DNA from 4 places in the Jilunia laotingensis genome. Region 3 is predicted to be linked to each of the others. Evidence: riboswitches for the same ligand, from Rfam matches in the RefSeq annotation. Region 3 holds a riboswitch; each other region holds the start of a gene.
The links. Region 3 has a riboswitch for cobalamin ahead of H8744_RS18895 (cysteine-rich CWC family protein). Riboswitches for the same ligand answer to the same signal wherever they lie in the genome.

Region 1 (8,270 bases), 600 kb from region 3:
TTATTCTATTATTTTATGGTGGATGGTTGTGAAATCCTCAATCCGCTGATAACTGCTGCTACAAGTGCAAATCCTCCGCCTACCAACAAGCAGACGGACGTGCTTTTGCTTTGAACTACGAAGCTGAATAACAAAGCTACGAGTGTGGTTCCGAACGTTTGTCCCAAGAGCCGCGCCATGCCTAACATGCCACTTGCACCTCCCGAACGATTGGTAGGTGCGGAAGATATGATCGTACTGTTGTTCGGTGTTTGGAACAACCCGAATCCCATGCCGCATACAACCAGTCGCCAGATAATGCTGATGTCCGAAGATTCCGGTGTAAGCATCGATAAGGAGAAAAGTCCCGCTGCGAAAATTACCATGCCGATACTTCCAAGTATACCCGGGTGGATACGTTCTACCAAATATCCCGCTGTAGGTGCCGTTATTAAGGTTGCAATAGGCCAGGGGGTAAGGAGCAGACCGGTCATCACTTCGCTATGTCCCAATGTGTTTTGGAGAAAGAACGGCAATGAAATCATTGCCAGCATTTGTGCTATGAAGGAGCAAATGGATGTGCTGATGGAAAGTGTGAAAATGGGTATCTTCAGTAGATCCAATGGCAGTAACGGTGTGGTTTGTCCTAATTGCCGTCGTACATAATACGTTCCTACTATTGCCAGAATGATGAGTTGGATGACAATATAGTCATGATGTTCATGATGGGCAAATCCATCCAGTGTATAGATAAGTAGACCGAAAGTTATGGCATTGGCAATGGCACTCTTTTTATCAAATTTCCGGTCGTCCCGCTTTTCATTCCGGGGAAGGAATTTGTAGCCCAGTATCAAAGCGGTCAATCCCAAGGGGATATTGATTGCAAACAGCCAGTGCCAAGAGCTGATGGCAAGTATACCGCTGGCAATGGACGGGCCGGCTGCTGCCGAAATAGCCACTACCATAGCATTGATTCCCATTCCCTGACCTAACTTGCTGTGAGGATAGATCGTACGGAGTTGCGCGGTATTTACGCTAGTGATAGCGGAAGCACTGAACCCTTGAAAAATACGTGCGATGGTCAATGTCCAGAATGAATCGGATAGGGAACATATCAACGAGGTGATGCAGAACATGGCTATGCCGGATAGATAAATACGCCTGTAGCCGTATATCTCCCCGAGGGAGGAGAATGAAAGCAAGGAGACGACGATTGCAAGCTGGTAACCGTTCATGATCCATGTGATGATCGAAGGTGATACATCGAAATCATGTGAAAGGGTGGGGAGTACGATATTGACAATGTTTATATCGAGTACCGACATGCAGAGGGCGAATGAAATGGCAACTATCGCCCATATTCTTTGGGGTAGGGGTAATCCGTCTGTATTTTCTATTTCGGGAGTTTTGAGGGCAAGTTTGTTATCCATAAATAGTACGTTTATTCTGCAAAATAAACAAAACATAGGTTTCACTGTTCCTGTGCGGGAATAAATTATAAGCTTTTTTAGCTGTGAGGCAGATTTATATGAGAAGAATAATCTTTCGATTTCAGATGGACATCCTATGTGGAAACAGTGCAGTATTCTTCTAGTAGAACAACTGCACTGTTTCGATTAGAATCAGAAATCTGCCTTATGTCTTTTTACATCTTCTATAAGTTTGGAAAAGGATTTTAAATAAATCATTATCCTATCTTTTTTGCAATGAAGAATGTATAACCATAGAATTCTTTATACTTCCGGTATAATTCTTCTTCACTTGCTTGAAGTGCGCTGAATTCTTCAGCGACTTTATTTCCTGCATATTTACTCAGGAAAATCTTCTGGGCACTGGTCTTCGGGGCAAAATAATGTTCTGTCCAGCAGTTTTCGGGAAGGATGAATGTCGCAACCGGAAGATATCCGGCTTTGCATACTTTGGCAACCTGATTAGGAATCGTGTCTATTTCAGGATAGGCATCCATCCAGAAATCGTTGATTTCCGCTGGCCGTTCGTCTGTAAACCATGAACATTCGGAAACGGCAATATAGCCTCCTGTTTTCAAATATTTACGCCATTCATTCAGCCCCCGTTCAAAACCGATATTGTAAATGGCTCCTTCCGACCAGATCAGGTCTAACTCTTCCTCTTGAAAAGGGAGGTTGTCCATTGAACCGACAATGCCTTTTACCCTGTCTTGCAGGCCAGCCTGCTCTGCATTACGATTGAAGATATCAATAAAGCCGCGGAGAAAGTCAATTCCCGTAATCTGTCCCGGCACATGTTTTGCCAGTACCATTGTTTGCCCTCCTGTTCCGCAACCTATGTCGGCTATGAGAGATTTGTCGGTAAGGTGATCTATGAAGCTTAACGCTTTCAATGTCACTTCGGGACTTCCGGGACCTTGCCGTTCCATGTTGGAAAAGAAGTCGCAAATTAGATTAAGTTCGAAATCATGAATTGTTTTATTTTCGTTACTCATTATCTTAATGTATTTTGCATACAAAGAAAGCATAACATTACTTTCATCATAGTATGCAGATTAAACTTGAATTATAATAATAGAAAAATGCTCTCGAAAGGAGTGATCCGAGAGTAAACGAAAGGACAATCTGTGTTGGAAACGCAGATTGTTTACAATACCAAATCCGATTTAAATGTCTTTGTCATGCTGCAAAGATATGTATTATTTCCTTTGGTGGAAAATAAAATACCGATTAGTTTAAATTCTACTAAGAAACGGCTTTGGTTTTTGCTTGGTGCTTATTTATTCTTCATCTTCGTTTGCTTGGGGCTCTGCTTTTGGAAGCATAGTGCAGTTTATGTGATTAAAAGCAAAGTGAAAGATAAGAGAAAAATGGGATTAGGGAACCCCGAAAATTGAGGAAAACTTATTACATCAATCTACCTTCCGACTGAAGGCCTTCGACCTCGGTGATGAACACCTTCTTAGTCACCGATGAAGGGCACCTTCATCACCGAGGAAGGGGTCGTTGATCACCGAGGTGAAAAGTGGATAGCCTAGGTATTGATAATCAATTGTTTATATGTGTGATTTAGGCGTTGCGGCACAGATGTCAGGAGTTGAAATTTGTTGACACACCTTAAGGCGAAGGGTGAGCATAAACATCATTGGCCATATGATACTTTGAACCGATGGTCGATCGGGTTAATTCGTGTGTCTTATAGGAGAGAAACTGTAGCCTAAAACTCATTCTGACGAATGACTTTTGATTTGTTGTTCTATCTTCAGCTCAAGTTGTCGACTCTTTATGTGAAAGCTTAATGATGCGTTGGTTGCTGCTTCCTCTGAATTCCAAATACGGGGAATAAAGTTCCTGTATGAAACGGCCGTCTACCAATACGTCTATATAAGGAAGGATAGCACTGAACCTTGGCTGTGCCTGAATTTGTTCATACGTGTAGCCGGTATAACACCAGATGTTCTGCCGGGTTTCCTCTTTAATTCGTTTTATCAGAAGTAAAAATGCTTCCGGATTAAAAAACGGATCGCCACCGGAGAAAGTTACACCGTCCAGTAACGGATTAGCGTTTATCTCACGGATAATTCCCGTGATACGTTCTTCGGTCAGTTCGTCACCGGCAAGTGGATTCCAGCTTTCGGGATTGTGGCATCCCGGACAGTGGTGGTTGCATCCGGCCAGATAGATGGAATACCGGATGCCTTCACCGTCAACTATCGTTTCCGAATAGGTGTATAAGAGATTCATAAGTGTTTCACTCTGTCTTTCTCTTCAGCTCTTTTGGCAGAGTTCCAAGAACTCAGGTCTCCTGTCAGATAGCCTGTTATACGCCTCATACGCAAGATATTCTCGCTTTGGCATACCGGACATTTATCGTAAATCACTCCTTTGTAACCACAATTATGGCAGGTGTCCACCGGATGGTTGATTGAACCGTATCCGATACCTTCATCGTACATCACCTTCACGATTTTAGCAATGGCCCGGACATTCTTCTGTGCTTCACCGTCCAGTTCTACATATGTGATATGTCCGCCACGCGTAATGGCGTGGAAGGGAGCTTCCCGTTTGATCTTTTCGGCAATGCTGATCTTCTCCTTCACATCTATATGGAAGGAATTTACATAATATTCATTGTCCGTCACTCCTTCTATCTTCCCATATTTACGACGATCCATACGGGTGAAACGTCCGCTCAATCCTTCGGCGGGAGTAGCAAGCACGGAATAATTCAAGTTGTATTTGGCTTTGTATTCATCCACAACTTTGTTGATCTCCATGACCGCTTCATAAAGAGTGTCCCAGGCTTTGTCACTATGTCCGTGCCCTTTGCCATACAGTGCCATCATTGCATTGTGCCCGCCAATGAAGCCGATGCCGAGTGTGCCGCTACGTAATACATCACCTACCTCTTCGTTCGGGTTCAGATTGCCTCCTCCTTTCCACACGTCATTGCCCATCATGAATGGGAATTGGCGTGCCAGAGCCGTGCGTTGATATTGGTAACGGGCATAGAGCTGGTCGGCTACCAGAGTAGCCATTTCATGTATTGATTCCAGAAAGATTTCTTTAGCTTTCATCTCGACAGCGTCCTTGTTGCGTCCGTCCTCAACCATGCTTTCTGCTTTGATACGCGCTTCTATCGCCAGACGAGGCATGTTGAGAGTGGTAAACGAAAGGTTCCCACGGCCCAAAGATGATTTTTCACCGGCCACGTTCTCGTACACACGTGTGCGGCAGCCCATTGTCGCCAGTTCATATTGATAGCGTTTCGGGTCATTTGCATCCCATTTGTCATTTTGATTGAATGGAGTGTCCAGAAACATGAAGTTGGGGAACAATGCCTTGGCCGTAGTGTGGCAAGCTTTCAGGAAGAGGTCGAAATTGGGGGTGGTAAAAGTCATTCGTCCTTCTTCTGCCGCTTCGAAATCGGTCATTGCTTTTTGATAATCTTCTTCGGAGTAAGATACTCCCTCTTTTATTTTGAATATCTGGATAGGGAATACCGGCACCTCTCCACGAGTGCCTAACCCCTCTATAGTCGCTTTCAGCAGTTCTTCGATGACCATGCGACCTTCAGCGGAAGTGTCTGTACCATAGTTGATAGAACTGAATACTACCTGATTGCCTCCACGCGAATGCATCGTATTCAGGTTGTGGATGAAGCCTTCCATAGCTTGATGGGTGTCCTTGCGGGTTTGCAGGTATGCTTTTTCAATCACCCGGGCTAGATGCTCCTTGTCAATATTGATTTGTAAGGCTGTCAGTGCCATGCGAAAGGTTTCGCGTTCCAGCTCGTTGGTTTTGATGGATGGCAGGTGTTCTTCAATCAAAGCACGGATAGCTTTTTCTTCCACGCTGGTGTTGGTATCCATTACCACATAAAAACTGATGAATGAGGCCAAGTGTTTACGGAAAGATTTGCTGACACCTTTGGCCATGAAGAAGTCAAAGGCAGGAATTGCTTGACCACCGTGCTGCTCATTCTGGTTGGTCTGGAAAATGATGGTAGCGAGTGTGGCATAACTTTGAATGCTTTGAGGCGTACGGATACTGCCGTTCTTGGTGCGGAAACCGCGCTCAAAAAGGTCATCCATGTCATATTGGATGCAAGTGGTTGTCTTTGTCGGATAATAATCCAAGTCATGGATGTGGATATCGCCCAATTGATGTGCCTCCGCGAATCGCTTTGGCAGCAGGTATTTGTAGGTGTAGTCTTTTGTGACTTCGGAGGCGAAAGTCATCATTTGTCCGGCCGGTGTATGGCTACTCATATTGGCATTGCTCAGATTTATATCGTTTTTATCGATAGCCACGATGCCGTCCATTACCTGTTTCATTTGGGTCTTCTTGTCCCGCTCCGTATTGCGCCATTCACGGTAGATGATGTATTTCTTGGCAACCTCCGGACGCACCTTCATTAATTCCTTTTCTACCAAGTCCTGAATCTCTTCCACTGTGATTGTCGGATTGCTAAACCGGCTGATGACATTCATGGTAATGTCAGCTACGAGTTGTTGCTCGTCTGTGATGCCTGTGGCACTGAACGCTTTGCTAATTGCGTTTTTAATTTTACTAATAGAGAAATCTTCTCTTTTACCATCGCGTTTGATGATACAAATTTCAGCGTAGTTCATAACTTTAACTCCCGAAAGCTTTTAAAAGTTGATAAAATGATTAATTCCGGTAGGTCTTCTGACTTATCTCTCCCTCGCATCGCCTTCCCACGCTGTGCGCGCAGTGACATAGTGTGCGGATTCATAGAGAATTACAGCAGCGGGTACTGTCGCCGATTTGCACAGCGTTCCCTCATGACTAAACCTCTTTTTAGCTCCGAAACAGTGACAAAGATAATGCTTCTATAAATAGGTTGGTTGACTTTTAACAATAAAATTCGGGAAACTTTTCTTTGTGACTGATACAGAAAGTTTTCCATTTCGGGAAACTTTTTTATTGATATGCGAGTGAAAGGTTTCTTTGATAATGTAAAAAACATGGGGTGGAATGCTTATCGCATTGTATCATGTCCGCATCTGACTATCTATCGTTAAAATGTTAAGATAGAGTAACGGATTAGTATTTATGCATATAAATTAATATATTTGAAAAACCATTCGGATAAGATCGGGAGAATTGATAGAGGGAGGAGAAATTGAATAACCGAAGGTGTACTATGAGTACGAATTGCAGAATGTAATTGAATAAAAAGTTTATAGAAGAATGAGGATCGTATATTTACTTTTAATTCTGTCATGTATGATGACGGAGCGTTTGTATGCACAAATAACTTGCATCGGAGATGAGGATCTTGTATCCAAAGTTCAAAATTCAGATAAGCGTTACAAATTTATTTATGTGTTTTGTAACTATTGTCAGGCTTCTCAGGTACGCTATCCGGAGGTGGTCAAGCTTATACATGATAATAAAGACATGGACAGCTTCTTTATCTGTGCGCAGGATAGTTCTGAAATTGCGGAATATGTGGATACTTGTAAGGTCGCTTCTACTATGTACGTGATTAATCAAAACAGGAAGAGAAAAATGGTGAGTTTCTACAATCCGATAAAGGCTACTTGTAAGTTTCTCAAAAAGCAATTAGGTGTGGACACGGATAAAATGGGTGCTTCTGATTTTTGTGTTCTTGATAAGGATAATAAAGTGATAGCACAAACAAATTGGGCTATGAATGATGAAGATTATTTTAAATTGTTGAAAGAGAGTCTGAATATCAGGAGTGCCGACTGATCGTTTGAGGTAATCTGTTTGATTCCTTTTTTTGCAGCACGACGAATGGTTTGCTTGTGTTTATAACGTATTATTTCAATATCATCCAGATCGCTATGATATGTCCGATGCTTCCTCCCAGGCAAAAAAGATGGAATACGGAGTGCATATAGGGCTTACGCAATGAATAGAACACCGCACCTAAAATGTAAGAGGCACCTCCACCGAGTAACCACCAGAAAGCAGGTGTGGCTCCCATGTCTGAGAGGCAGTGCATCAGTGGTTTGAGTGCTACCAAGATTGCCGCTCCCATTCCTACATAGCATATGGTTTCGAGATTGCTATGTTCTTTCAGGCTGGTGAAGCTAAGTATAAATCCTATGATGGCTGATAACCAAACGAAGGCAAATATTCCCCAACCCCAGCCGCCTGCATTTCGCATGACTAAAAGTGTAAAAGGAGTATAGGTGCCCGCAATGTGCAGGTAAATGGCTCCATGGTCGAACTTGCGTAATAGTTCTTTGAGTGATCCGGGAGGCGCGGAATGATACCAGGTCGAACTGACATACGATGACAGCATACCTGTGAGGTAGATCGCAATGCAGGCAACAGCCCAGTGAGGGTCGTTGCTTGCTGCTGCTTTTATTAATAGAAAGTATCCTGCTGTTAGGCCCAGCAGGATACCCGTTCCATGACTGATTGCGTTGGCGAGTTCCTCCCCGTTAGTGTATCGATGATTTTTCAATGTCGTGACTTTTAGCTTCGGGCTGTAAAAGTACTCTATATTTTTGAAACACTCGGCTCGAAGTCTGTTTAAATTTCTATTTAAACAGGTTTTACTCTTTCTTTAAAATAATCTTTCCATTATACTGGGCAGCTACCAGTTTGCGGAAATCGAGAAAATCCTTGTACATTGCTTTGGGGTATACTCCTTTATACATCAGTAATTGATGTATGACTTTTATTTCCTTGTCTTCCACTTTTAAAGAGGAGGTGAATTTGCCGAAGCGGTTTTTTAACGTACACGTTTTAGGCATTGATTCAATAACATATCCGTCCGGAAGTTGCAAGGTGATACTGTCTGTGTCGAGATAACCGTAT
Region 2 (8,270 bases), 490 kb from region 3:
CAGTTAAAAATAGACCGGAGTGGCTATATGCCCAACATTGCCCTGTTCGGCAAACAAACTCTTTACTCGCATGGCATCCAGAGCAATCTTGTGCCGAGAACGATGATCGGAGTAGGTTTCACATGGAATCTGTTCGACGGGTTGGAAAGGGAGAAACGCATCCGCCAGTCCAAACTGACCAGCCAAACGCTAGCACTGGGGCAAGCAAAGGCAAAAGATGATCTTGCCGTAGGCGTGGACAAGCTCTACAGCCAGATGCAAAAAGCCCAGGACAACGTGCGGGCACTGAATACCACCATCGAATTGAGTGAAGAGCTGGTACGGATGCGGAAAAAAGCGTTCGCAGAAGGGATGGCCACATCGACGGAGGTAGTAGATGCCGAAACGATGCTGGCAAAAGTGAAGGTACTGCGGCTGGCAGCTTACTACGAATATGACGTGGCATTGATGAATCTGCTAGCTCTGTGCGGCACTCCGGAACAGTTCAGCAGTTATGAACAACAAGCAATAACAAAATCTTAAACCTTACAAATAATGGAACAGAATAGAAAAAGTCTAAGTATCGCCTTTGTCGTAGTACTTATTGCCGTCGTGCTGTTTACCGCCATCGGCATGATACTCATGAGGAAACAACCGCTCGTCCTGCAGGGACAAGCCGAGGCGACCGAAATACGGATCAGCGGAAAACTGCCTGGACGCATCGACACCTTTCTGGTGAAAGAAGGCGAATGGGTGAAACAAGGCGATACGCTAGTAGTGATCAACAGCCCGACAGTGGAGGCGAAATACCGTCAACTCGACGCGCTGGAACAAGTGGCGGTGCAGCAAAACAAAAAGATCGATGCCGGTACGCGCCGTCAAATCATTGCTACCGCACAGCAACTCTGGAACAAAACCAAGAGTGACTTGTCATTGGCACAAACCACCTACAACCGCATCCTTACCTTATATAGAGACAGTGTTGTCACTTCACAAAGAAAAGATGAAGTCGAGGCGCTTTATAAATCGGCAGTCGCAGCCGAACGCGCTGCCCACGAACAGTACCAGATGGCGGTGGATGGTGCGCAGATAGAAGATAAGGAATCGGCTCGCAGCATGGTCAATGCCGCACGCAGCACGGTGGAAGAAGTCACCTCCCTGCTTGTCGATTCTCGGCTGACGGCACCCGAAGACGGGCAAATAGCCACCATCTTCCCGAAACGGGGGGAACTGGTTGCCCCGGGAACCCCGATCATGAACCTCGTAGTGATGAGCGACGTACACGCTGTGCTTAACGTCCGCGAAGACCTGATGCCACATTTCAGCATGGGCGGAAAGTTCAAAGCCGATGTACCTGCCATTGCCAAGAAAGGGGTGGAGTTCGAAATTTACTATATCAGTCCGCTAGGTAGCTTTGCCACGTGGAAGTCAACAAAGCAAACAGGCAGTTACGACTTACAGACCTTCGAGATACACGCACGTCCCACGACAACGGTTGACGGGTTACGCCCCGGCATGTCGGTATTGCTGACATTGGAGGAATAAGAAATGAACTATACTTCACAACCAGATACCCGTTATTCACCTTTCCGCGCTGTTCTCCTCCGAGAGTGGACGCGGATGACTTCACGTCGCCTGTACTTTGGTGTCTGCATTGTCCTGCCGTTATTCACCATCTTCTTCATGGCCACCATCTTCGGCAACGGACAAATGGAGAACATCCCGATCGGTATTGTCGATCAGGACAACACAGCGACTTCCAGAAACATTGCACGGAACATTTCTGCCGTACCGACCTTCAAAGTGACCCGGCATTTCGTCAACGAAGCTGCCGCCCGCGAAGCCGTGCAACGCAAGGAGATTTACGGATACCTTTCCATTCCTCCCCGTTTTGAGCAGGATGCCGTGACAGGAAAAGATGCCACGCTCTCCTATTATTACCATTATGCTTTGCTCTCCGTGGGAGGCGAACTGATGGCAGCTTTTGAGACGGCATTGGCTCCGGTGGCACTCTCGCCTATTGCCATGCAAGCAGTGGCATTGGGGGTGAACGAGAATCAGATAGAGACATTCCTACTGCCCATACAAGCCAACAACCACCCGATATACAATCCTTCACTGGACTATTCGGTTTATCTGAGCCAGCCTTTCTTTTTTGTTCTGTTTCAGGTGATTGTCCTTCTTGTCATGGTCTATGCCGTAGGTAGCGAGATAAAATTCCGCACCGGAGATGACTGGTTGTCAACGGCACGAGGAAACATGGTCACTGCCATACTCGGCAAGTTCCTACCCTACACCGTCATATTCAGCTTGATGGCTATCCTGGGCAATTATGTCATGTTCGGTATCCTTCACATTCCATTCCACGGAAGTTGGTTGTTGATGAACGGCATGTCCGTACTCTTTGTCATCGCCACACAATCGTTGGCATTGTTTATCTTTTCACTCTTTCCGGCAGTGGCAATAATCATCAGCATCGTTTCGATGATCGGTTCGTTGGGAGCCACGCTTTCGGGCGTTACCTTCCCCGTACCCAACATGTATCCGCTGGTACGTGATGCCTCGTACCTCTTCCCGGTACGCCACTTTACGGAATTAGTACAAACCATGCTCTACTCCGGTGGCGGATTCATCCACGTCTGGCCTTCGGCAGTGATACTTTGTATCTTCCCTTTGCTGGCACTGGCGATGCTTCCACATCTGAAACGAGCTATAATCAGTCATAAGTATGAAAATATCCACTAATAAACTCTCGCAAATATCGCTCATCATCGCTCGCGAATTCCGTGCCATCAGTACCAGTTACGCTGTATTATTGGTGCTGATGGGCGGTATTTTCGTGTACGGGTTGCTCTACAATTACATGTATGCACCTAATATCGTGACGGATGCTCCGGTAGCCGTAGTCGATAATTCCCGCAGCAGCCTGAGCCGCCAGTTCATCCGCTGGCTCAATGCAACGCCACAGATCAGTGTCTATGCCCAAGCAGAGGATTACCGGGAGGCAAAGGAGTGGATGAAAGAAGGTGATGTGCAAGGCATCATATACATTCCCTATGATTTTGAGAAACGGGTGTTTCAGGGAGAGGAAGCTGTATTCTCGCTCTATGCCACGACAGATGCTTTTCTGTATTTTGAGGCTCTGCAAGAAGCCTCATCGCGGGTGATGCTTGCCGTAAACGATGCCTACCGCCCGGACGGTGCCCTCTTTCTGCCACCGCAAGGTCTGTTGGCTATCGCCATGGCCAAGCCGATCAACGTGTCCGGTACACCGCTTTACAATGTCACCGAAGGTTATGGATCTTACCTGATCCCTGCCGTGATGATGGTCATTATCTTTCAGACATTGCTCATGGTAATCGGCATGCTGACGGGAGACGAATATCAAGACGGAAGCCTCCGCCAATATGCCGGTACCAAAGGGCAATGGGGCACTGCCATGCGCCTCGTTGCCGGCAAAACATTTGTCTACATAGGGCTATATGCCATCTTCGCTTTATTCCTACTGGGATTGCTCCCTCACTTTTTCAGCATCCCCAATATCGGCAGCGGACTTGACATCTTCATCATGCTCATCCCCTACTTGTTGGCTACCAGCTTTTTCGGACTTGCCGTCTCGCGGTGGTTCACCGATTCGGAAGCTCCTTTACTGATGATCGCCTTTTTCTCTGTCGGGCTGATTTTCCTTTCCGGTGTCTCTTATCCCCTGGAACTGATGCCATGGTATTGGCGTGCCGCGCACTATGTGATACCTGCCGCACCCGGTACACTTGCCTTTGTGAAAATAAACTCGATGGATGCAAGCATGGCTGACATCCGGCCGGAGTATATCACGTTGTGGGTACAGACCATCGTCTACTTCCTGTTGGCAGTGTGGGTATATAGGCTGAAACTGGCTGCTTCTGCACGGAGGCTCTTAACCGGTGACAAGAATATACCTGAGGAAAATATAAACAAACAATAAACTTCATTAACCGGGCAAACTATACGCCCCGGCAGTTGTATATAATAGCGTAAACCAATTAAAACTGAAAGAATATGGATGATGTTGTAAACAGAAATGTACCGATAGCCGAAGAAAATCTATTCCCGAATGACCATCCTGCAAAGGATATGTTTGGAGATTGGAGTAGTGATGTGTCCGAAACCATCGACGATACACAGGAAGACATAAAGAAGCTTTCTCCTGAAGAGCGTGAGAAACGCCTGAAAGAGATGGACGAAATCGTAAAGAAGGATTTGGAGTAATTTCACTTACTCCACCCTCTTCCGTTTATAAGCAAAAGCCTGCCAACGATCTTCCGGCCACTCCTGTTGTTGCAGGTCATAGCGTGCCATAACGAAGAATAAGTCCGACAGGCGGTTTATAAACTTCAAAACCTCCTCTTCCACCGGATCCATCCGGTTCAAAGTCCAAAGTCTCCGTTCCGCACGGCGCGCTACGGTACGTGCAAATTGTAATTGCGCGGCAACAGGTGTTCCACCGGGAAGAAGGAAGTAGTCGTTATCCGTAAGCTGCCGGGTCATCCGATCCATTTCGTCCTCGCAATAAGCAACAAGGTCGAACGAATATGAATTGGGATTTTGTCCCCGCAAAGCCGACGGGGTAGCCACGCGGCTCATCACCACCATCAATTCCCGTTGAAGCGTATGCAGCATCTTTTGCCATTCATGCTCCGCGGAAAGAAGTGAACGGACAATACCGATGATGGCATTCAGTTCATCAAGCGTCCCATTAGCTTCGATACGTATATCGTCTTTTTCTACCCGTTCACCCCCGTGAATTCCCGTATATCCGCAGTCTCCCGTTCGTGTATAGATTCGTTTCATATTTCACAATTCGTATTGTACTTCAATTCGTTTTATTCCCCAAAAAGTTTTAATAGATCAATCTCACCCCAATAGAGATGGGTATAGCTCGCTATCACATTCTTATACCGGAAAATGGGCGTATCCACCGGTCTGCCTTTGGCACTATATACTTGGACAACAGATGATAATGCAGTTTGAGCCATCTGTGTATAATGGAATTCATGTCCGCGAAGCAACTGTCCGTTGTACTCAAACTGACGATAACCCAACTTCAGTTTACAATTTTCCGCATCGATATCGATAGGCAATACACCCGTCATCCGCATCTGCGAACCGCGTTGCCGGACGGTATTCGAAAGATATATCATTCCACCGCACTCGCCAAGTATCCTTCCACCGCTCTCCGCATAATCAGCAACAGACTTCAACAGGGCATGATTCTTGCAAAGTACTTCCATGTTTTTTTCGGGATATCCCCCCGGCAGATATAAAAGATCGGTTTCCTGGGGAATTTCATGATCCGACTCCGGATCGATAAAAGTCACACGGCCCATGCCTTGCAATATATCCAAATGTTCCTGATAAATAAAAGTAAAGGATTCTTTGTTACGGGCTACCACAATATTCCAGTTCGTACTCTCTTGAAAAGCGATCTTCCCATCATTCCCATTCCAAGGAGTGAACGGGCAGGTACACTTCTGCAACAATGCGTCGAAATCTATGTTTTCACGGATAATGGTTTCCAGATGCAGCTTATCTTTAGATTCGAGTTTGTCCTCCCTGACATCCAATCCCAAATACCTTTCATTGACATCCAAGCTATCATCCTTAGGGATACAACCGAAGCACTCTACTCCGGTATCCGCACACGCTTCCCGAAGTATTGCGGCATGGCTTGCAGAACCCACCTTATTAAATAGAACTCCCGCCAGATGCACCCTCGGATCGAACGTATCATAACCATTGATCAGTGCTGCAACAGAATAGGCGGAAGAACGAGCATCTACCACCAATATAACGGGCAAATCCAACAGTCCCGCTATCTCAGCACTCGATCCACGCGAACGGTCATAACCATCGAACATCCCCATCATCCCTTCCAAGACACAGACATCCGCATCGGAACCATAGTGTGCATACAGCTCGCGCACATGACTTCCTGATGCCATAAATGTATCCAGATTAACCGATGCCCGACCGTTACAAACAGAGGTGTGAAATTTCGTATCGATGTAATCGGGACCGCACTTGAAGGGCTGCACCTTCATGCCTCTTTGTGCCAAGACTGCCATAATTCCACGGGCAACCGTAGTCTTACCGCAACCCGAAGTCGGTGCGGCAATCAAAAACTGGGGTATAACTCTATTCTGCATTGGGTAGTGTTTAGTCAGGACAAAGATATACATCCTTTGGGAATATTCGGTATCTTTATCTTTCTTAATTCAAAACACCCCTTCCCATCAAAACTAAAATAATTTATTATTAACTTCTGTTGTATTTCTCATTATTCTTCCTACCTTTGTCCCGGATTTAGTAACCGGACTATCACATAGTTCGGTGAAAGGGAATCCGGTGCGAAACCGGAGCTGTACCTGCAGCTGTAATCCTCATGAAGTTGATTGGATGATCAATGCCACTGTTTCAGTAAATGAGACGGGAAGGTTTCCAATCAGAGGAGAGCCAGAAGACCTGCTAAGTCATTAAACCGAAACACGGGACTTCCAGGAACAGAAGTTGTGTCCATACCAAATTGCGCTTTGTATCCGCAAATTTTCTGTGGCCTCTCCTCTTGAGGGATTTTCTCTGTTTCATTTTAGTATATGAATAAAATGAAGCATCCGATGAAATATCTATTACCCGTTCTCTTATTGATGGGAACAGAATCGCTTTGTGCGCAAAGCATACTTAATAAAGACAAAGAACTGTCCGTTTCACTTGGTGAAGTGGTTGTAACAGGTACTGGAACCGAACATTACCTTAAAGACGCTCCCGTACAGACCGAAGTCATTACGGGCAAAGCACTCGACAACTACCAGGGACGAAGCATTGATGATCTGTTGGGCGGGCTTTGCGCTTCCCTCAGTTTCAACAGCAATGATATGGGAAGCAACATCCAGCTGAACGGACTCAACAACGACTACATCCTTATCCTCATCAACGGACGCCGCATCAATGGTGACAATGGCGGGCAAAACGATCTGAACCTCATCAATGTAGCCAATATCGAACGGATCGAAATAGTGAAAGGTGCCGCCTCCTCGCTCTACGGATCGGATGCCATAGCCGGAGTCATCAACATCATTACCAAAAAGAACAAAGACAAATTCAGCGCATCCAACAACACGCGCATAGGAAGTTACGGAGATGTCAACCAATACAATCAGATCGGATTTAAAAATAAGAAGTGGAATTCAAACACTAGTTTCAGCGTAAAACATACGGACGGTTGGCGCAATACAGACCTCGAGTATTACCATTATGAACTCCGCGAAGGAACCGTCACCCGAACCGTAAACCGGAACACCAATTTCAATCTGCGTGAGGAGTTGACTTACAAGGTGAACAAGAAACTGACATTAGGAGCTGATGCCTCCTATTATCAAAAGAATATGTACCGCTTGAGAGGAGCCTACAAATATGCATTGAACGACTACTTTTACCGCAATCAAAGCTATGGAGCCAACGCCCGTTACAATCTTTCAGGATACAATTACCTGAGCGCTGAGGTTTCATACGACCGTTATCAATATTATTACGATTATACCGCCCGTGAGATCACCGATGATTTCGACAAGGAAACAGGAAGGCGAATCACCCACTACCCGGGTGATCGCATTTTGCAAACTCAGCAGCAACAGGTACTGGCACTCGTGAAAGGAGTGTTCTATCTGACGGAGAAAAATATCCTGAGCGTAGGTTTGGAACACAAACATGATTTCCTGAAAGCCCCCCACCGTATCGAATCGGAAGATGCCAGCGTCTTTACCAGTTCCGTATACGCGCAAGACGAATGGGACTTTACCGAACGCTTCAACGTCACCGCTGGTGTACGTGCCGTTTATCACAAAGAGTTCGGTGCCAAGCTGACTCCCAAAGTATCCGCTTTATACAAATTGGGGGACTTCAATCTGCGAGGCACTTACTCCTACGGCTTCAAGGCTCCTACCCTGAAAGAACTGTACTACAATTATGTGGGAAATATGATGAATAAACTCAAATCATATTATGGCAACAAAGACCTGAAACCACAGACATCCAACTATGGTGCCGTAAGTGTGGAATACAATCTTCCGAAATTCCGGATGAGCGTGACCGGATATTACAACCGGATAAAGGATATGATCGAATTGACCCCTATCCCCATACCTGCCGAAGATAAATTCCTAGAAGTGCAGGAAGCCAAACAGTATAAAAATCTGGCAAAGGCACGTTCCTTCGGGGCAGATGTCGATTTAAGCTATCAAATACTGCCGTCACTG
Region 3 (8,270 bases):
GAATGCGGTCATATCGTTTTGCCCCATAATTCTGGGCAATAAAAGTTGAAAAGGCATTTCCAAATTCCTGTACCGGCATATAGGCGAAGGAGTCTATTTTAATGGCAGCAGCAAAAGCAGCCATGACTACCGTCCCGAAACTATTCACCAATCCTTGCACCATCAGAATCCCGAAATTCATGACAGACTGCTGAACACAAGTCAAAGTGGAAAAGGAGGTGATCTCTTTCAAACATTTACGGTCAAAACGTAAATCCTCCCTATGCAACCTAAGTTCAGGGCATCTTATATAAGTATATCCCATAATCCCTAAAGCAGATACACCTTGGGCAACGACCGTTGCAATGGCAGCCCCTTCTATCCCCCACCCCAATCGCAGAATGAAAAACAAATCCAAACCGATATTCAATACGACAGAAACCGCCAGAAACCAAAGTGGCGTCACCGCATCACCAACAGCACGCAACAGAGCCGCATAAAAATTATAAATAAAAGTAAAGGGTATACCGTAGAATATAATCCATAAATAATTATACATCATGGCATAAATATCCTGCGGCACTTGCAGAAGTCGGAGGATAGGATCCAACCAAAGGAAAGCAGCCAAGTTTAACAAGAATGTAACCGCACCGATAAGCAGAGAAGATACATAGATACTACGGTGCAAGGCTCCCATCTGCCCGGCACCATATTGAAGGGAGAAAACAGTGCCACTACCCATCGACAAGCCTAGCATTATGGATATAAGAAATACCATCAGCGTATAGGCTGACCCTACGGCAGCCAATGCACCTGCACCAATGAATTGCCCTACAATTAACGTATCTGCTATATTATAGCACTGTTGCAGGAACGAGCCTGCTATCATCGGTAAGGTAAAACGTAACAAGGTTCCGGTTATTCCTCCTTGTGTCAGATTTCCTTTTTGCAGCATTACTTTTTTACGACTTTTACTTTTTCTAAACCTTAAGTGTTTATCCGCTTCTTATCTCTGAACAGAGGAAGTGTCTCGGCAAAAGTAATACATAATCCGTGGAAATATAGCATATATCTTTTCTTATTTTCTTTCAGAAGATACTACCTACCAAAAGAGTGTGCCAAAACGTTGACACACTCTTCCAAACCTATATTCTGAAAACGATCACCTGCCTCATTTCTCAATCATAATCTTTTCTGTCTGTACCTTGTCACCGCTTTCGATTTTCAGGAAATAAACCCCGGCAGGGAAAGAAGATACCGGTATTACGTTTTCTGAAGTGGCGGTTACAACCTGACCATTGATATTCAGCAAAGTTGCCTTGACAAATTCGCCCGTAATGTTGATACGGTCTGTCACCGGATTAGGATAAATCCTTATGCCGTTATTCAAATCAAGATTACGGATAGAAGAAAGCTTGCCAATCGTAAAACGATCCGAAACATCGGAAACCGAGCCATCAAAATAATACGCGACCACTTCATAGTAACAATCGTCCATCGCTTCCGTATCGGTGAATCTCGATTGGCGTTTGTCTAACAATTGGTTACTGATTTTCTCACCATTTCTAAATACATTGTAAGCCAACATGTTATTATCCGGATTCATATCGGTTGTACTCGAAATAGATTCATCGGTAATATTAGCTGTAATGTCCCAACTGCAATATCCGCTCTGCTCCTGTCCTTCTATGGCTGCATAGTAATCAGACAGTTTCTGCCATGTCTTCCCTCCATCTTCGGAGTAAAGGTCGCTCTTTCCGGGTAAGAATTTCGATGTGGTCTGATAGGCAATCGGAATCTGCCGTTCATCGTAATCGAATATCTTCAACCCTACTTTCAGTTCTTTTTGTCCATCCACCGGAATAGGCTCATCCAATAGTACGGTATTATAATCATTGTATTTAATATCTTCCATTTGTTGCTCTCGGATCAGTTTTCCGTCTTCGAAAATAACAATAGAAGCATGGGTATCTTTTGAATCTTCTATATAGCTATGATTAATGAAGGCACTGACGGAGGTTATGTATTTTCCTTTATAAACAGCTAAATCTGTCGTATCGAATGAATTGGCCGCAATAAATTCCTTGCCTTCGTTTCCCACAGCCAATCCCATTGAATAATATTCGTTGATATGATTCAACTGGTATGCTCCAAACGAATTTTTCCAAATAAGGTTCACCTGTCTTGCATCGGTAATCTGTCCCGTCAAGCCTTCCGGAGCATCCTTTTCAGGAGTGGTTCCCACTTTAAACAGGTCGATGCTGTAATAATACTGGGCTACGCCTTGTCCATGCTTACGAAGTCTTACCTGGAATAACTTTCCTGCAACCCACTTCGACAAGTCCACAGTCTGCATGCTCCAATTGCTTTGAGGAAGGTCTTTGAACGACATTCCCTTGACTTCTTCCCAGTTCACGCCTTTATCTGACGAAACATCAATGCTCAAAGAATCTTTGTCCATTTGTTGGTTGTCGGAATTGATCAAACCATAAATGATAGCAAAAGAAAGAGTGACATGTTTCTCATTCTTCGCATCCATTGGCCGCGAAATTAACCCGGAAGAATAGGGAGCTTGAGTGGTGGGAGATGAATACAGACCATAATCATAGATTCCGTAGTAAGGAATAACTCCCCATGTATTGTCGATCATATCACCATAATATGGTTCTTTCGTCCAATAATTAGTTTCTAAAGACTGGGAATCGAAATCGTCAAAGAAAGGCAATTCATAAGTGTCGGGAACAGCCACTGCCACCGGATTGGATTTGGGCGATTCAACCTTAGAAGCATCGGCAGCTTGGAACACGCTAGCAATGGAGTATTCCGGAAATCCGGGAGTTGCATTTCGATGTCTATAAGTGAGTTCGAGGACATCTGCCGCAACGTTGTCAATCTTTTCTCCTCCACAGTAGACGTTATAAGACTCTAATTCCAATCCGTCATAAACCTGCTCGTCCTTGTTCCAAGTAAGAGTTACTTCTTTAAATTCCTGTGATTTTGCCTGCAATCCTTCTGGAGTAGCCGGGATTTTGACCGTACGGTACTCTGTTTGCAACATCCAGCATTCGGGCACTCCCCCCATGGCGACTACAACGTCGTTATTTCCCATAATAAAGGTCCCATCAGCTGAAATAGCACAAGGTGTTACTTTCGTTTTCTCTTCATATGCAAATGTAAAAGAGGGCTTGACTCCCTGGGCAAAAAGACTCATGAAATAGTCAAAACCGAGAATGCGATCCTCTTCATAAGAATACCAGAACGGTCGTTCATAGATTTCACCGGTAAAAAATGATCCATAACCAAACGAGCTAACAGCATTCCCATTATCGGCAACGGCAAGATCATCCGGAGAATGATAGGGTTCGAAGGGAATAATTTTCTTATATGATTTCTGCAGTACATCATAAACGCCTGGTTCGCTATTGCCAAAAATAAATCCAACAAATCTGCCATTCGGACTGACGGCACACGCCTTATTTTGTCCAGTCCCGTTGTATTGCACATCCTCTCCGACTCCTTCTATCAGATGGCATTCCCCATTTTGCCAATAAGCAGCAGCCTCATACATCGGAAACCAGATGACACCGGTAATGATACTTCCATCTGTAGACACATCGACGGCTTTACCTCCTACCGCATCCTGCGGGAGATTTAATTGGCTAAACGTCCACGCACCTGAGTCCGCTTGCTCCCACTTACATGGAAACATGTAGGTGGAATTCCCGATTCCTATATTTCCAACCACGGTCTTTCCGTCTCCCGATATTGCATTGGCAAAGCTCCCATCTTCAAAATAATTGAATTGTGAAAGTTCGTAACTGCCGAAACCCAAGGATGTACGGATGCCATCTTTCCAGACGGCAGCGACATTGATAGGAAAAGTGCGATCTCCGTCGAAATCGCTTACAGTAATAGTATATTCAGGATCTTTAAACGTACCTGATATTACTCCATCATTCGAGACATCCGCAAAAGATCCGCTTTTACCATAATCAGTCTCGTCATAATCCGTAATCCATTCCATGCTTCCGGTTTCGACATTGTACAAATAACTTTTCATATATATATTATATGCAAAGTACTGGCTACTTACCCCTACAACATATTTCCCGTTAGGTGACATACCCGTGCCTAATGAATTGGCACCTGTCGCGGTGAACGTCTTTTCTGCATGTACATTTGCTACACAAGCAAAGATACCCATAATTAAATAAAGTAATGTTTTTCTCATAATCTACACATTTTAGTTTATTGATTACCAAAGACAAATCTATGGTTTTATAAAGGAAAAAACAAACCGAACTCTCGCTGATTCACGAATTCGATACTATTTTTCGATTACAATTCTTTCTATCGTTTCAAATGCTACACTGTTTAGAAACTAAAAAATAAGCAAACATTAAAGCGACTATTGAAATATCCGATTTTTTAATACTTTTCCGATGCAGGAAAATATATAATCTTAGCTTTTTTCTTCTTCCCTATCCCATCTTATTATAAATTCTATTATCTTTGCCACGAATTGGTTTCAGATGCACAATTCTGTGATTTGAATTAAAAGGGAATCGGGTGTAAATCCCGAACAGTCCACGCTGCTGTGAAACTCTGCTAATATCTTGTAAAACACCTTTGCCACTGATGTGACATTTATACATTGGGAAGGCATCAAGATTAGGAGTCAGTCAGAAGACCTGCCATTCATTAAAGGCTGCTTTGGCTCGTGGGATTAGAAAAACAGTACGAAAAAATAAGTTAACTAAGTAATTAACATGAGGTATGCCTATAAAAAAGGTATGTCCGCGTTGCGGTGCGACATTTGATTGTTCGCATAATGATATTTCATCCTGTCATTGTGCTACTATAAATCTTGGTAAAAGTCCATGTACTTATATACAGAAGCACTATTCAGACTGTCTTTGTCATGACTGTTTGATTGAAATAAAAGCGAACTTCGACCATAGTGAATCCAACCTTTATTGCATAAAAAAGAAAGATGATGTTTAGCTGATAAAAATGCGGTAATATGCCGCTATAAAGGTTCGATGTGTGTGTATCCCTGTAGAAGTGATTTCTCCAGGGATACTTTTAGCAAACCGAAATTTATATGGATTTACATGGAAATATCATTAAATGATATTATGAACAAGCCATAAACAAAGATTTATAACTAATAAAACAAATCATAACTTTCAATAAAATGGAACTTTTAAGAAACCTTTTCGAAGGATTCCCCAATCTTTGGGGTGGTGGAGTAGCTCACTCCGTACTAATTTTGTCATTAGTGATTGCTTGCGGTATCATATTAGGCAAAATAAAAGTTGCAGGTATTTCATTAGGTGTTACCTGGATACTTTTCGTCGGTATAGTTTTCGGGCATTTTAATCTAAATTTAGATGAACATTTACTTCATTTTCTAAAAGAATTCGGATTGATTTTATTTGTATATTCCATTGGTTTACAAGTAGGTCCCGGCTTCTTTTCTGCTTTTAAAAAAGGGGGATTCACCTTAAACATGCTGGCTATAACAACCATTTTTCTGAGTATTGTCATTACCATAATTCTACATTTTACAACAGGTACTCCCATTACGACAATGGTCGGTATTTTATCAGGTGCTGTTACCAATACCCCGGGATTGGGAGCAGCTCAACAAGCGAATAGCGATATGAATGGCATAGATGCACCGGAAATAGCCATGGGGTATGCAGTTGCATATCCTTTAGGGGTAGTAGGTGCCATTTTTTCTTTATTGATACTAAAATATATACTGAATATCAATACTTCAAAAGAAGAAGCAGAAGCTGAAAAGGGTTTGGGACATTTACAAGAACTAACTGTGCGCCCCGTTTCAATTGAAATAAAAAATGAAGCTGTTGACGGAAAAAAAATTAAAGATATCCGTCCATTGGTAAACCGTAACTTTGTCATCTCACGTATCCGCTATCACGAAGGAAAGCAAGAGACCGAATTGGTAAATTCAGAAACAGCCCTGCACATTCATGATAAAATTCTGATTATCTCGAACCCGATAGATATTGAAGCCATTTCAGTATTCTTCGGCAAACAAATTGAGATGGAATGGGAACAACTGAATAAGAACCTGATTTCACGTCGTATCCTAATAACAAAACCAGAACTAAATGGGAAAATGCTTTCACAACTTAAAATACGCAACAATTTCGGAGCAAGTATTACTCGCATAAATCGTTCGGGTGTTGACCTTGTAGCGACACCCAATCTACAATTACAAATGGGGGATCGCGTTACCGTAGTAGGGAGCGAATTAGCAGTAAGCCACGCAGAAAAAGTGTTGGGTAATTCCATGAAACGATTGAACCAGCCTAACCTTATACCTATATTTATAGGTATTGCATTAGGATGTATCCTGGGAAGTATTCCATTCATGTTTCCCGGTATCCCTCAACCGGTAAAATTAGGTTTGGCAGGAGGTCCACTTATCGTATCTATACTAATCAGTCGTTTTGGTCCTCAATATAAAATGATTACTTATACAACCATGAGTGCAAATTTAATGGTAAGAGAGATAGGAATTTCATTATTCCTTGCCTGTGTAGGCTTAGGAGCTGGCAAAGAATTTATTGAGACAATAATAAATGAAGGAGGATATATATGGATTGCCTATGGTGTACTCATTACTGTAATTCCACTATTGTTGACAGGAATTATCGGGCGCTATGTATGTAAATTAAATTATTACACGCTTATAGGTGTATTATCCGGTGCAAATACCAACCCACCCGCCTTAGCCTATTCTAATGATCTTACATCCTGTGATGCACCGGCAGTCGGATATGCTACTGTATACCCTTTGGCCATGTTCTTACGTGTACTTACGGCACAACTACTTATTTTATGTTTAGGTTGAATTTCAATTTTTTGAACCATATCCCAACTGGAAACAATATCAAAATAGGAAAGGCGCATCAAGCATATTTTTTTATTTGAGTGCATTAAGTTGGGAAACGTATGATAATCATTTGTCACTATCCATATTATGGGGTTGCTTCACTATGCGCTTCTACTGCATTAATTTTCGACACGACATCAGAAATAGCACTTGCAACAAGTGTTCTTTATCTCGTACCGGGGGTACCTTTAATAAATGGTGTCATTGACATTGTCGAAGGTTATATTCTAACAGGATTTGCACGTTTAGTACAAGCTTCCTTACTGATAGTATGTATTGCTATCGGACTTTCATTCACTTTATTATTAGTCAAGGATAGTTTATTATGATAATTATAGATATTCTTTCAGACGGACTATTTGCAGCTGTAGCAGGTATTGGTTTTGGAGCTATTTCAGATCCCCCTTTGAGGGTTGTTAGAATTATCGGTTTACTAGCTGCAGTAGGCCATGCCTGTCGTTATTGCTTAATGTCGATCACTGAAATGGATATTGCAACCGGATCTTTAGCAGGAGCCTTAATCATTGGATTTGGTAGTATATGGCTCGGAAAAAAGGTTCGCAGTCCAATGATAGTTCTCTACATTCCTGCACTATTACCTATGATTCCCGGAAAGTTTGCTTATAACATGGTATTTTCTCAGATTATGTTTCTACAAAATGTAAATTCACCGATAGAAAGAACTAAATATATGGAAATGTTTTTTTCAAATACAATGGTAACATGTACCGTAGTATTTCTATTAGCTGTCGGAGCAACATTACCTATGTTTCTTTTTCCCCGACGTGCTTCATCTTTAACTAGAAATAAAACAATAAAATAAATGAATATATTTTGGAAAACGATTGGCTTATATAATTCAGCGACTTGGATTTATCAAATCATCATTGTATTATTTGGAATTTTATTGACTATAATGCTTTTACGCCGACCATATCCCTGGCTGAAAATTGGAATGAAATTATATTTGATAGCAATTTACCTATGGATTTCTATCGTTTATTATCATATTTATTGTGCTGAAAGAAGTTACAATAATGTGATGTCTGCCTTTTGGATAATTCTCGCTGTAGCATGGATATGGGACCTAGTCACAGGTTATACACAGTTTGACCGTAATCAAAAATACTCAAAATTAGCTTTTCTATTGCTATTAATGCCTTTTCTTTATCCTTTATCCTCTTGGTTAAGAGGATTGACTTTTCCTGAAATAACATCACCGGTCATGCCCTGTTCTGTGGTAATTTTTACAATCGGATTATTATTGTTATTCACTCGAAAAGTCAACCTATTTATTATTTTACTGTTATGTCATTGGTCTATGATCGGCTTATCAAAAACTTACTTTTTTAAAATTCCAGAA
Region 4 (8,270 bases), 310 kb from region 3:
CAAACGTAATTTACCACTTTCTGCCGCTTTACGTGTTTGCACTCTACTCCAATCCAACCACTGACTGGGTTCCTGATGGTCTTCTGCTTCTCTCTTTGCACGTAGACGAGCTTTTTCCGAAGATACAAGTGCTTCGAGCTGCTCTTTAAAAGACACCGGACCTTCGACCGGATGTAATTTGGGTTCTATCGATCCGGAAAGGAATGACAAACCGATGAATTCCTGACCGATCACCGGTAAGCAGAAACATGATACGATAATCAAAAGTAAATTTCTCAGCTTCATATTATTCATTTTTAGAGTTAAACAATCGCTTAATCGATGGGTCAAAACTAAGGATATAGATTAAAACATGCAATCTCATGTTTCATGAATTCCCGAATTCGTAAATATCTCCTCCTATAGTTACTAATAATTCGGAAGAATACGTCACTCTAATTTTGCTTTTCCGCATATTATGCATACATTTGTTAACAAAAAGCAAACACGGCAATGAAAAAGTTATTCTTACTAATCACATTTCTCCAATTTGCAACAACTTATATATGCAGTGAGAACTGGTTCGATCGCGACTCACTGGCTCAAATCCCCATATCCTCACTTTACTCAAGAGCCACTTCCTACCTTCAACATACGCATGTCGATACAGCCATGGGATTCTACATATTGATAGCGAAACGACACTCTCCCAAACTCGAATCGTCGGACAAATACATCTGCGCACAAGCTTGTATTCAATTAGGTGATATCTATTTCAAGAAAGGATATTATACCGAATCATTCGATTCCTTTATAACTGCAACCAAGATCGCTGAAGAAAACGACTTTGAAGACCTGTTCCCACAAATATACAATAATATAGGGAAAATATATTGCTCATGGAACGATCATATGCAGGGAGTGGAATACTATAAGAAAGGTATGAAATATGCAGAAAAGTTGAAGGATGAGAAAAATTATAAATCGCTATTGATCAACATTGTAGGAGTATACAATAGTCTTCACAAGGTAGATGAAGCCAAACTATACTATCGAAAGATGTGCGAACTTGTAAACAGAGATTCCATCATCGATTATTTTTGTTATCTCAATAAAGGGTTGATTCTCCGGGAAGAGAAAAAGACTAACGATGCCATACAAAGTTTGAAACAAACAGCCAATTACGCCATCCAACACCGGTTGAATGCTTCTTTTCTAAGCTCAGCCTATGGTTACTTGGCCGAATTGTATGGTGATTCACAGCGAGATTCTGCGATTTATTATTGGCAGAAGTCAATCGAAAACCCAGAAACCCCGGCTTATATGCAACGTGAATCGCTAAAAAAGTTAAACGAATTATATAAGAAGAAAGGAGACCGGGAGAAAGCCATATTCTATGGTAATCGTTATCTGGTACTTTCCGATTCATTATTTGAAGAAGGTAAAATAAATCGTATCAAAGATGCGCAACTGATGTACGAGACCGAAAAAACTTATCGGAAGATCAATCGACTAAATGCAGAATCCGAGGAAAAAGACATACGAATCAAATTGCAGTCTAAAGTTTTAATAATCGTCTCCGGCAGCTTAGTGTTATTCATAATTATGCTTGTTTTACTCTATCTGCAAAAGCGGAGACTCAATCAAGCTTACCAAGCTCTGTTTGTACGCAACAATGAAATTCTGAAATCAGCAGAAACCAATACCGAACGACGTAAAATCCTTGAAAAAAAGGTTGAAAACCTGAAAGAGGAACTGGCAACCGTTTCTTCCCAATTGCATAACCAACCGGCTACTCCCCCATCCGGCACACTTCCCCCAGCCTTAAATCCAAAAGAGGAATCAGTTGAGAATCCAAAACAATATTCGGTAGATAAACTGACCAAAGAACAAAAAGAAAACATCTTATCAGCAGTCGAGCAAGTGATGACAAATACCGAAATTATTTGTGATTGCGACTTCAACATCGAACGGCTTGCTGATTTGACAGGTTATAATTCGCGATATATCTCACAAGTGATCAATGATACTTATTGCCAGAATTTTCGTTCATTCATCAATGAATATCGAATCCGTGAAGCCCAAAAACGCCTATTGAACATCGAACAGTACGGTAATTACACCATCCAAGCCATTGCACAGAGTGTCGGATATAAATCACATGCCAACTTCATCTTATTATTTAAAAAGCATATCGGAATCACTCCTTCTATATTTCAAAAAATGGCAAAAGAGAAAAAAGGAAACCTCCCGGATGCCTAAAAGCCCCGAACAAATTGTCATTTTGGCAAAAAGTAATTTCCATATGTCATTCAGTGCAATCTTTCGGGCCAAGGACACATATGATTCAAAGAAACGCAATATACAGCAATTAGGATTTTTCAAATTGCAAGTAAAATAAGACAATAAGCGACCCAGCACATCGCTTATCCCCTCGTTTGTTCAAAACGATACATTATTTTCAAAGTTCTCATTTCATTCTATCAAAAAAGACAGCTTCATCCAAAGAGGGCAAATAGAGAAAAAAAGGAGAAAAGATGAAGCCGATAAGATAAAATCAGCCTTAATTTACTGGAAAATATTATAGCATTTGATGGAAATTGTTACTCTATCCGTTGGCTATCCGTATTTCATCTGTTGGGAATGGCTATTCCATCCATTCGTTATAGCTATTTCATCCGTCATTTATAGTGATTTTATCTCCTTTTCATTACTTCTTAACCCTAGAAATGACCTTCGGGAGTAATATTGTGATGAATTTATAAAAGACCTCGGTTAGCAATAGAGAAAAAACAAGAGCATATTGCTATATATATTCAATCGTTACTATAAAAAAGGAAAAACATATTCAACTCCTTATCCATGTCAATTCCAGAACTTAAGAGATGAATGGATACACAAATATTAACAATAGCAAAAATCCAAAATCATTATAGAGTAGAGATAATTATCTGAAAAAAAAGCAGATAAATATTTGCCTTCATCAAAAAGTATATCTACCTTTGAGAAAATTAACAAATAGAGGTATAAGTAAATACTTAAACGTATATTTGATAGATCCAATTCAAGAGCATACTCTTAAATGATATAGTTAGCCGAAGTATAATTAAAAACGTATTTGCAATGAAAAAGCACATTTTATTTTTAGTCACTCTATTTGGCTGTTTAGTCTGTTTCGCACAAATGAAGGTGGATTCCATAAGAACAATTCATTATGAAAGCACCTTCCCCATCAAATAAAATAATGATAATTAAATGAGTTTAATCATCAGAGTCCAAATTATATGTAAAACCTATAAATATGAAAAAGGTACTATTATCAATTCTATGCCTGTTTCCTTTCCTGGGAGCATGGTGCCAATCATCCGAACCTTGGTTCTATGAGGGCAAACAGTGGGCTAAATTAATATGGAAATATGACATTGAAACCGAACTGACAATCACAAACGTAATACAAGGTTCTGTTGAGATCAATGGTCTAACTTATTGGAAAGTTTTTGAATCATGGAAGGAGGATCTTTCGGACTTGACATTTAGTGGATACTATCTTCGGGAGGCTGATAGAAAAGTCTATTGGTATGAACCGGATACGGAAGAGGAATATCTATATATGGATTTTAATCTAAAGAAAGGTGATATATTTAATCATCCAAAATCCGATAGAATGGAATTGTGCATAATAGCAGCGGGAGATACCATTTTGCCGCAAGGAGACGGCATATCCCGGAAGTATATGGATGTCGGTCGTTATTACGGTGATGGCAACGTTGGAGGAGTTGAAGAAGTGTGGATAGAAGGTATTGGATCGCTGAGATTCGGCATAGGGGCATTGTGCGTAGGATGCACAGGTACAAACAGCAAACTCTTATGCTGCCATGATGCGGAAAAGACTCTTTATATGGATGAAGATAACACCTGCTTCCACAAAATTCTGACTAAAAGATTGTTATATGGTGGTAAGAAATGGGCAGTATGGTCGCCATCTGCCACAAACCCATCGGAAGGAACCACGGTCACTTCTATCATAAAAAACAGCAAAATGATTAATGAAACGTACTACTATGAAATCTGGAGTAGCAGGAATGAAGATTTGTCCGACATGAAATTAGCCTATTATATGCGGGAAGGTGCAGGAAACCAATTTTACGTTTATAACGAACATACCAACAAGGAATATCTTTGGTTTGACTTCAACCTGAACGTAGGTGACAAATTCACTTTCTATACAGGAGACTCCAAAAAGGATGCAACAGCAACTGTGGTTGCAATAACCGATACCATCTTGCCGAATGGGGATGACGTAAAGCGGAAATGCTTTCATTTAGAACCTTCTTATTTCGGAACTATGGTAGAAAGTATCGGTAGCTTGTCCTACGGGATTGGCAAGTTCAATCCATATTTTACCAACAATACTGAAAGCAAACTTTTATGTTACCACGCAGAAAATGGTGAATTGGTGTATCAAAGCGAAGAAGGCACTTGCTATAAAACTACCGGAATACAAGTGAACAAATCGGACAATTTATCCGTTAAAGTTCAGTGTCCTGAAAAAGGGAAACTCTCTTTCAATTGGGATAGAACCAATATATTCAACCGACTAAACATCTATTCCGAGGATGGCAGCCTATATCGGATAATAACCGTAACTAATGAAAATAATCAAGCCACAATAAACAACATTGCGCAAGGAGTGTACTTCTATCTATTTAGTTCCGGAGATCAACAGGGAGTTCGTGGAAAAGTCTATGTAAAATAACCATTTATTCACTGACACACTCATAAAAAGAAAATACTTAAGGTTGCATAAGCATTTATACCTTAAGTATTTTTTATGTATACCCATCTTCCACATGAGATTTCTATACGCTTGGGATTTGCGAGTATTTAGTTAAAAACAGCTATCCCTAACCTATCCTATCGACATATTATGAAACTTGATCAGAAAAGAAATATATCTTTTTTCACTTTATATCCAAACTATTTTATAATTTTGCAGCGCATTGGTTCATTTCCTCCAGGCATACGGAAGAAATGATTAAAAGGGAATCAGGTGAAAATCCTGAACAGTCCCGTTGCTGTAAGTTTCATCAAAACGTAGCAAGCACACACTCGATGCCACTGAAAGACATTTAAGTCGATTGGGAAGGCGCTTGTTACAGAAATAAGTCAGAAGACCTGCCATGCAATACGTTCAATAGCTTTCGAGGACGAGCTATGAATCCGTTAATCCGCAAACAATACACTGTGTTGCGGAAAAGGTTATTCATACATATTGGTACTCTTTGAAGCTATTTGGTGGATAAAACAACTATCAAATAGAAATATTAATGGGGAAAACTACATTCAGGCGGCTCCTCTGTCTGGTTGGGGTATGCAGCATGCTTTTGCCTATGGGGGCACAAAGTAAGCTGGATAGCATCCAAAGGCTGGACGAAGTCGTCATTAAGGCAAAAACTTATAAGCAAGTCATCCCGGCACAAGTGTTGAAGGGAGAAGAACTTAAAAAGCTCAACAGTTTCTCTGTAGCGGATGCCATCCGTTACTTCTCGGGACTACAAATAAAAGACTACGGAGGCGTAGCCGGACTTAAAACAGTCAATATCCGCAGTATGGGTACCAATCATATGGGTGTATTCTACAACGGCATTCAATTGGGAAATGCTCAAAACGGACAAATCGACCTAGGTAAATTTTCACTTGATAACATTGAAGAAATCTCGCTTTACAACGGACAAAAGAGCGAAATATTCCAATCTGCCAAAGAGTTCGGTTCATCGGGCAGCATCTATCTGACGACACGCAGACCCAAGTTTGAAGGAAACAAGAACACCAACATGTTAGTGAAAGCAAAGGCTGGTTCTTATGGATTCCTCAATCCTGCCCTACTCTACGAATATAAGTTAAGCGAAAAGATCAGCACTTGCATGAGTGCCGAGTGGATCGGGTCAGCTGGAGATTATAAGTTTCGTTATCGCCGAGTGGATGTGGAAGGAAACTTAAAATATGACACCACCGCTGTACGCCACAATAGCGACATCGATGCCATGCGAATTGATGCCGGATTATATGGAGTATTCGAGAAAGGTAAATGGAATGCATTTGCCTATCACTATACTTCGGAACGGGGAATACCGGGAGCTATCGTCAACAATGTATGGAAACGTTCGGAACGATTGTGGGACCGCAATTCTTTCATTCAAGGAGGAGTTGAATATGATCTTCTTCCTAAACTCAGTACACGTATCAATATGAAATATGCTTTCGATTACACTCACTATAACAACAACGATCCAAGCATTAAGCTAGCTGACGATATTTACAAACAAAAGGAATTTTATTTTTCATGGTCTAATAAGTATTCGATATCTCCCGCTTGGGATGTTTCATTGGCCTATGATTTCCAATGGAACGATTTCGACGGGTACAATGTCACAGATGATCATGACAAAGAACACCCTAGCAATCAAGCGACAAGAGGAACGCACTGGTTATCATTGGCTACAGCATTTACAGTAGCAGACAGGTTGAAAGTACAGGCCAGCCTACTGGGTAATTTTGTCAATGAAGAAAAACGTGAACGGGATTCGGCTCCCAATAAGAGCAAACTCGTTCCCGGTATCTTCTTCTCTTACCAACCGTTTAAACGGCAAGAACTGATATTCAGAGCTTTCTATAAGTCGGCCTACCGGTTACCGACCTTCAATGACTTGTATTATACCGACATGGGCAATCCGGCTCTGAAACCGGAAACTACCACTCAGTATAACGTCGGCATTGCATACGATCGCACCCGTAATAACAAGTTATTCAGAGATATGCACATCGGAGTAGACGTATATTTCAATGATGTCAGAAATAAAATCATCTCTTTCCCACAAGGTCCGCAGTTTCGTTGGACAACGATCAATTTAGGAAAAGTCGATATTCGTGGAATAGATGCTTCAGCTGCCTTCAACTGGGCATTTCCCTATGGATGGCAACTAACGACTAAATTGCAATACACCTATCAGGAAGCAATCGATGTGACCAATCCTAAAACAACCGACGGCACCAATCAAGGAGACAATTACTACCGGGATCAGATCCCTTACATCCCCTGGCACAGCGGATCTGTAATCCTCTCCTTATCATGGAATAGCTGGACACTGAATTATAGCTATATCTATGTGGGCGAACGCTATAACCAACAAGAGAATATTATCTACAACCATACCCAACCCTGGTATACCAGTGATATGACTTTGATGAAAGAAATCAAACTGAGAAAAATAAACCTGCGGCTCACGGCAGAGATTAATAATGTATTCAGTCAGGACTATGATGTCATATTGAATTATCCGATGCCGCTACGCAATTACCGCTTTGGAATAACTGTTGAAATCTGAGATGAAAACCTATAAATTTATAACATACTCTCTTCTCTTTACTCTATTGACCGTTGTCTCATGTAGAGAAATTGAGTTAGTAGTACCTTCAGAATATGTGCCTTTGCCATTCGACATCGATTGGGAAGCTACTCCCGCAGGTATGTATCTGCTCAACGAAGCCAATATGGGTAGTAACAAATCATCGATTGATTACCTGGACTTCCGGAACGCATATTATGTACGCAACATTTATGCCGAACGCAACCCGACAGTAATCAAGGAATTGGGTGATGTAGGCAACGACATACAAATTTATGGTGATAAACTCTATGCCGTCATCAACTGCTCGCATAAGGTAGAAGTAATGGACGCACGCACTTGCCAACGAATCGGGCAAGTAGATATCCCCAATTGCCGCTACATTCGCTTTGCCAAAGGGAAAGCTTACGTATCGGCTTATGTAGGGCCGGTCGCTATCGACCCCAATGCGCAATTAGGTGCCGTTTATGAGGTTGACACAACTTCCCTCAAAATCACCCGGAAGGTAACAGTCGGCTATCAACCGGATGAATTGGAAATTCTCGGAGAATACATCTATGTAGCCAATTCCGGTGGATACCGGGCACCAAACTATGACAATACGGTTTCCGTGATCGAGACATACGGCCTGAAACAAATTCAGCAAATTCCAGTAGGCATTAACCTACACCGCATTCGGAAAGATAGATACGGCAAACTGTGGGTTACTTCAAGAGGTGATTACAAAAATATCCCTTCCCGCCTGTATGTACTCGACAGGAAAGACAAGAACTCAAAAGAAATGGTAGTAAAAGATACATTCGATATCCCCTGCTCGGAAATGTACATTCAAGGAGATTCGCTCTATTTCTACAGTGTGGAATGGAATAAACAGACGGAACAGAA

Region 1: another riboswitch for cobalamin. It lies ahead of H8744_RS09775 (anaerobic ribonucleoside triphosphate reductase); the one in region 3 lies ahead of H8744_RS18895 (cysteine-rich CWC family protein).
Region 2: another riboswitch for cobalamin. It lies ahead of H8744_RS14145 (TonB-dependent receptor plug domain-containing protein); the one in region 3 lies ahead of H8744_RS18895 (cysteine-rich CWC family protein).
Region 4: another riboswitch for cobalamin. It lies ahead of H8744_RS10850 (TonB-dependent receptor); the one in region 3 lies ahead of H8744_RS18895 (cysteine-rich CWC family protein).

The regions. Positions count from the first base shown of each region.
Region 1 is NZ_JACRTF010000001.1:2,567,469-2,575,738, forward strand. Features, by position in the region: gene H8744_RS09760 (MFS transporter) at 9-1,409, opposite strand; gene H8744_RS09765 (class I SAM-dependent methyltransferase) at 1,667-2,476, opposite strand; gene nrdG (anaerobic ribonucleoside-triphosphate reductase activating protein) at 3,216-3,692, opposite strand; gene H8744_RS09775 (anaerobic ribonucleoside triphosphate reductase) at 3,689-6,082, opposite strand; cobalamin riboswitch at 6,114-6,298, opposite strand; gene H8744_RS09780 (hypothetical protein) at 6,702-7,190, shown strand; gene trhA (PAQR family membrane homeostasis protein TrhA) at 7,261-7,914, opposite strand; gene H8744_RS09790 (DUF3858 domain-containing protein) at 8,006-8,270, opposite strand, start outside.
Region 2 is NZ_JACRTF010000001.1:3,663,597-3,671,866, reverse strand. Features, by position in the region: gene H8744_RS14180 (TolC family protein) at 1-522, shown strand, start outside; gene H8744_RS14175 (HlyD family secretion protein) at 535-1,524, shown strand; gene H8744_RS14170 (ABC transporter permease) at 1,528-2,724, shown strand; gene H8744_RS14165 (ABC transporter permease) at 2,708-3,943, shown strand; gene H8744_RS14160 (hypothetical protein) at 4,018-4,227, shown strand; gene H8744_RS14155 (cob(I)yrinic acid a,c-diamide adenosyltransferase) at 4,234-4,809, opposite strand; gene H8744_RS14150 (cobyrinic acid a,c-diamide synthase CobB) at 4,842-6,164, opposite strand; cobalamin riboswitch at 6,306-6,502, shown strand; gene H8744_RS14145 (TonB-dependent receptor plug domain-containing protein) at 6,633-8,270, shown strand, end outside.
Region 3 is NZ_JACRTF010000001.1:3,169,788-3,178,057, reverse strand. Features, by position in the region: gene H8744_RS12095 (MATE family efflux transporter) at 1-934, opposite strand, end outside; gene H8744_RS12090 (T9SS type A sorting domain-containing protein) at 1,151-4,210, opposite strand; cobalamin riboswitch at 4,486-4,692, shown strand; gene H8744_RS18895 (cysteine-rich CWC family protein) at 4,756-4,983, shown strand; gene H8744_RS12085 (putative transporter) at 5,177-6,865, shown strand; partial or broken gene H8744_RS12080 (threonine/serine exporter family protein) at 7,000-7,236, shown strand; gene H8744_RS12075 (threonine/serine exporter family protein) at 7,233-7,730, shown strand; gene H8744_RS12070 (DUF6064 family protein) at 7,731-8,270, shown strand, end outside.
Region 4 is NZ_JACRTF010000001.1:2,860,063-2,868,332, reverse strand. Features, by position in the region: gene H8744_RS10865 (hypothetical protein) at 1-285, opposite strand, end outside; gene H8744_RS10860 (helix-turn-helix transcriptional regulator) at 493-2,241, shown strand; gene H8744_RS10855 (hypothetical protein) at 3,281-4,735, shown strand; cobalamin riboswitch at 4,963-5,176, shown strand; gene H8744_RS10850 (TonB-dependent receptor) at 5,307-7,364, shown strand; gene H8744_RS10845 (YncE family protein) at 7,366-8,270, shown strand, end outside.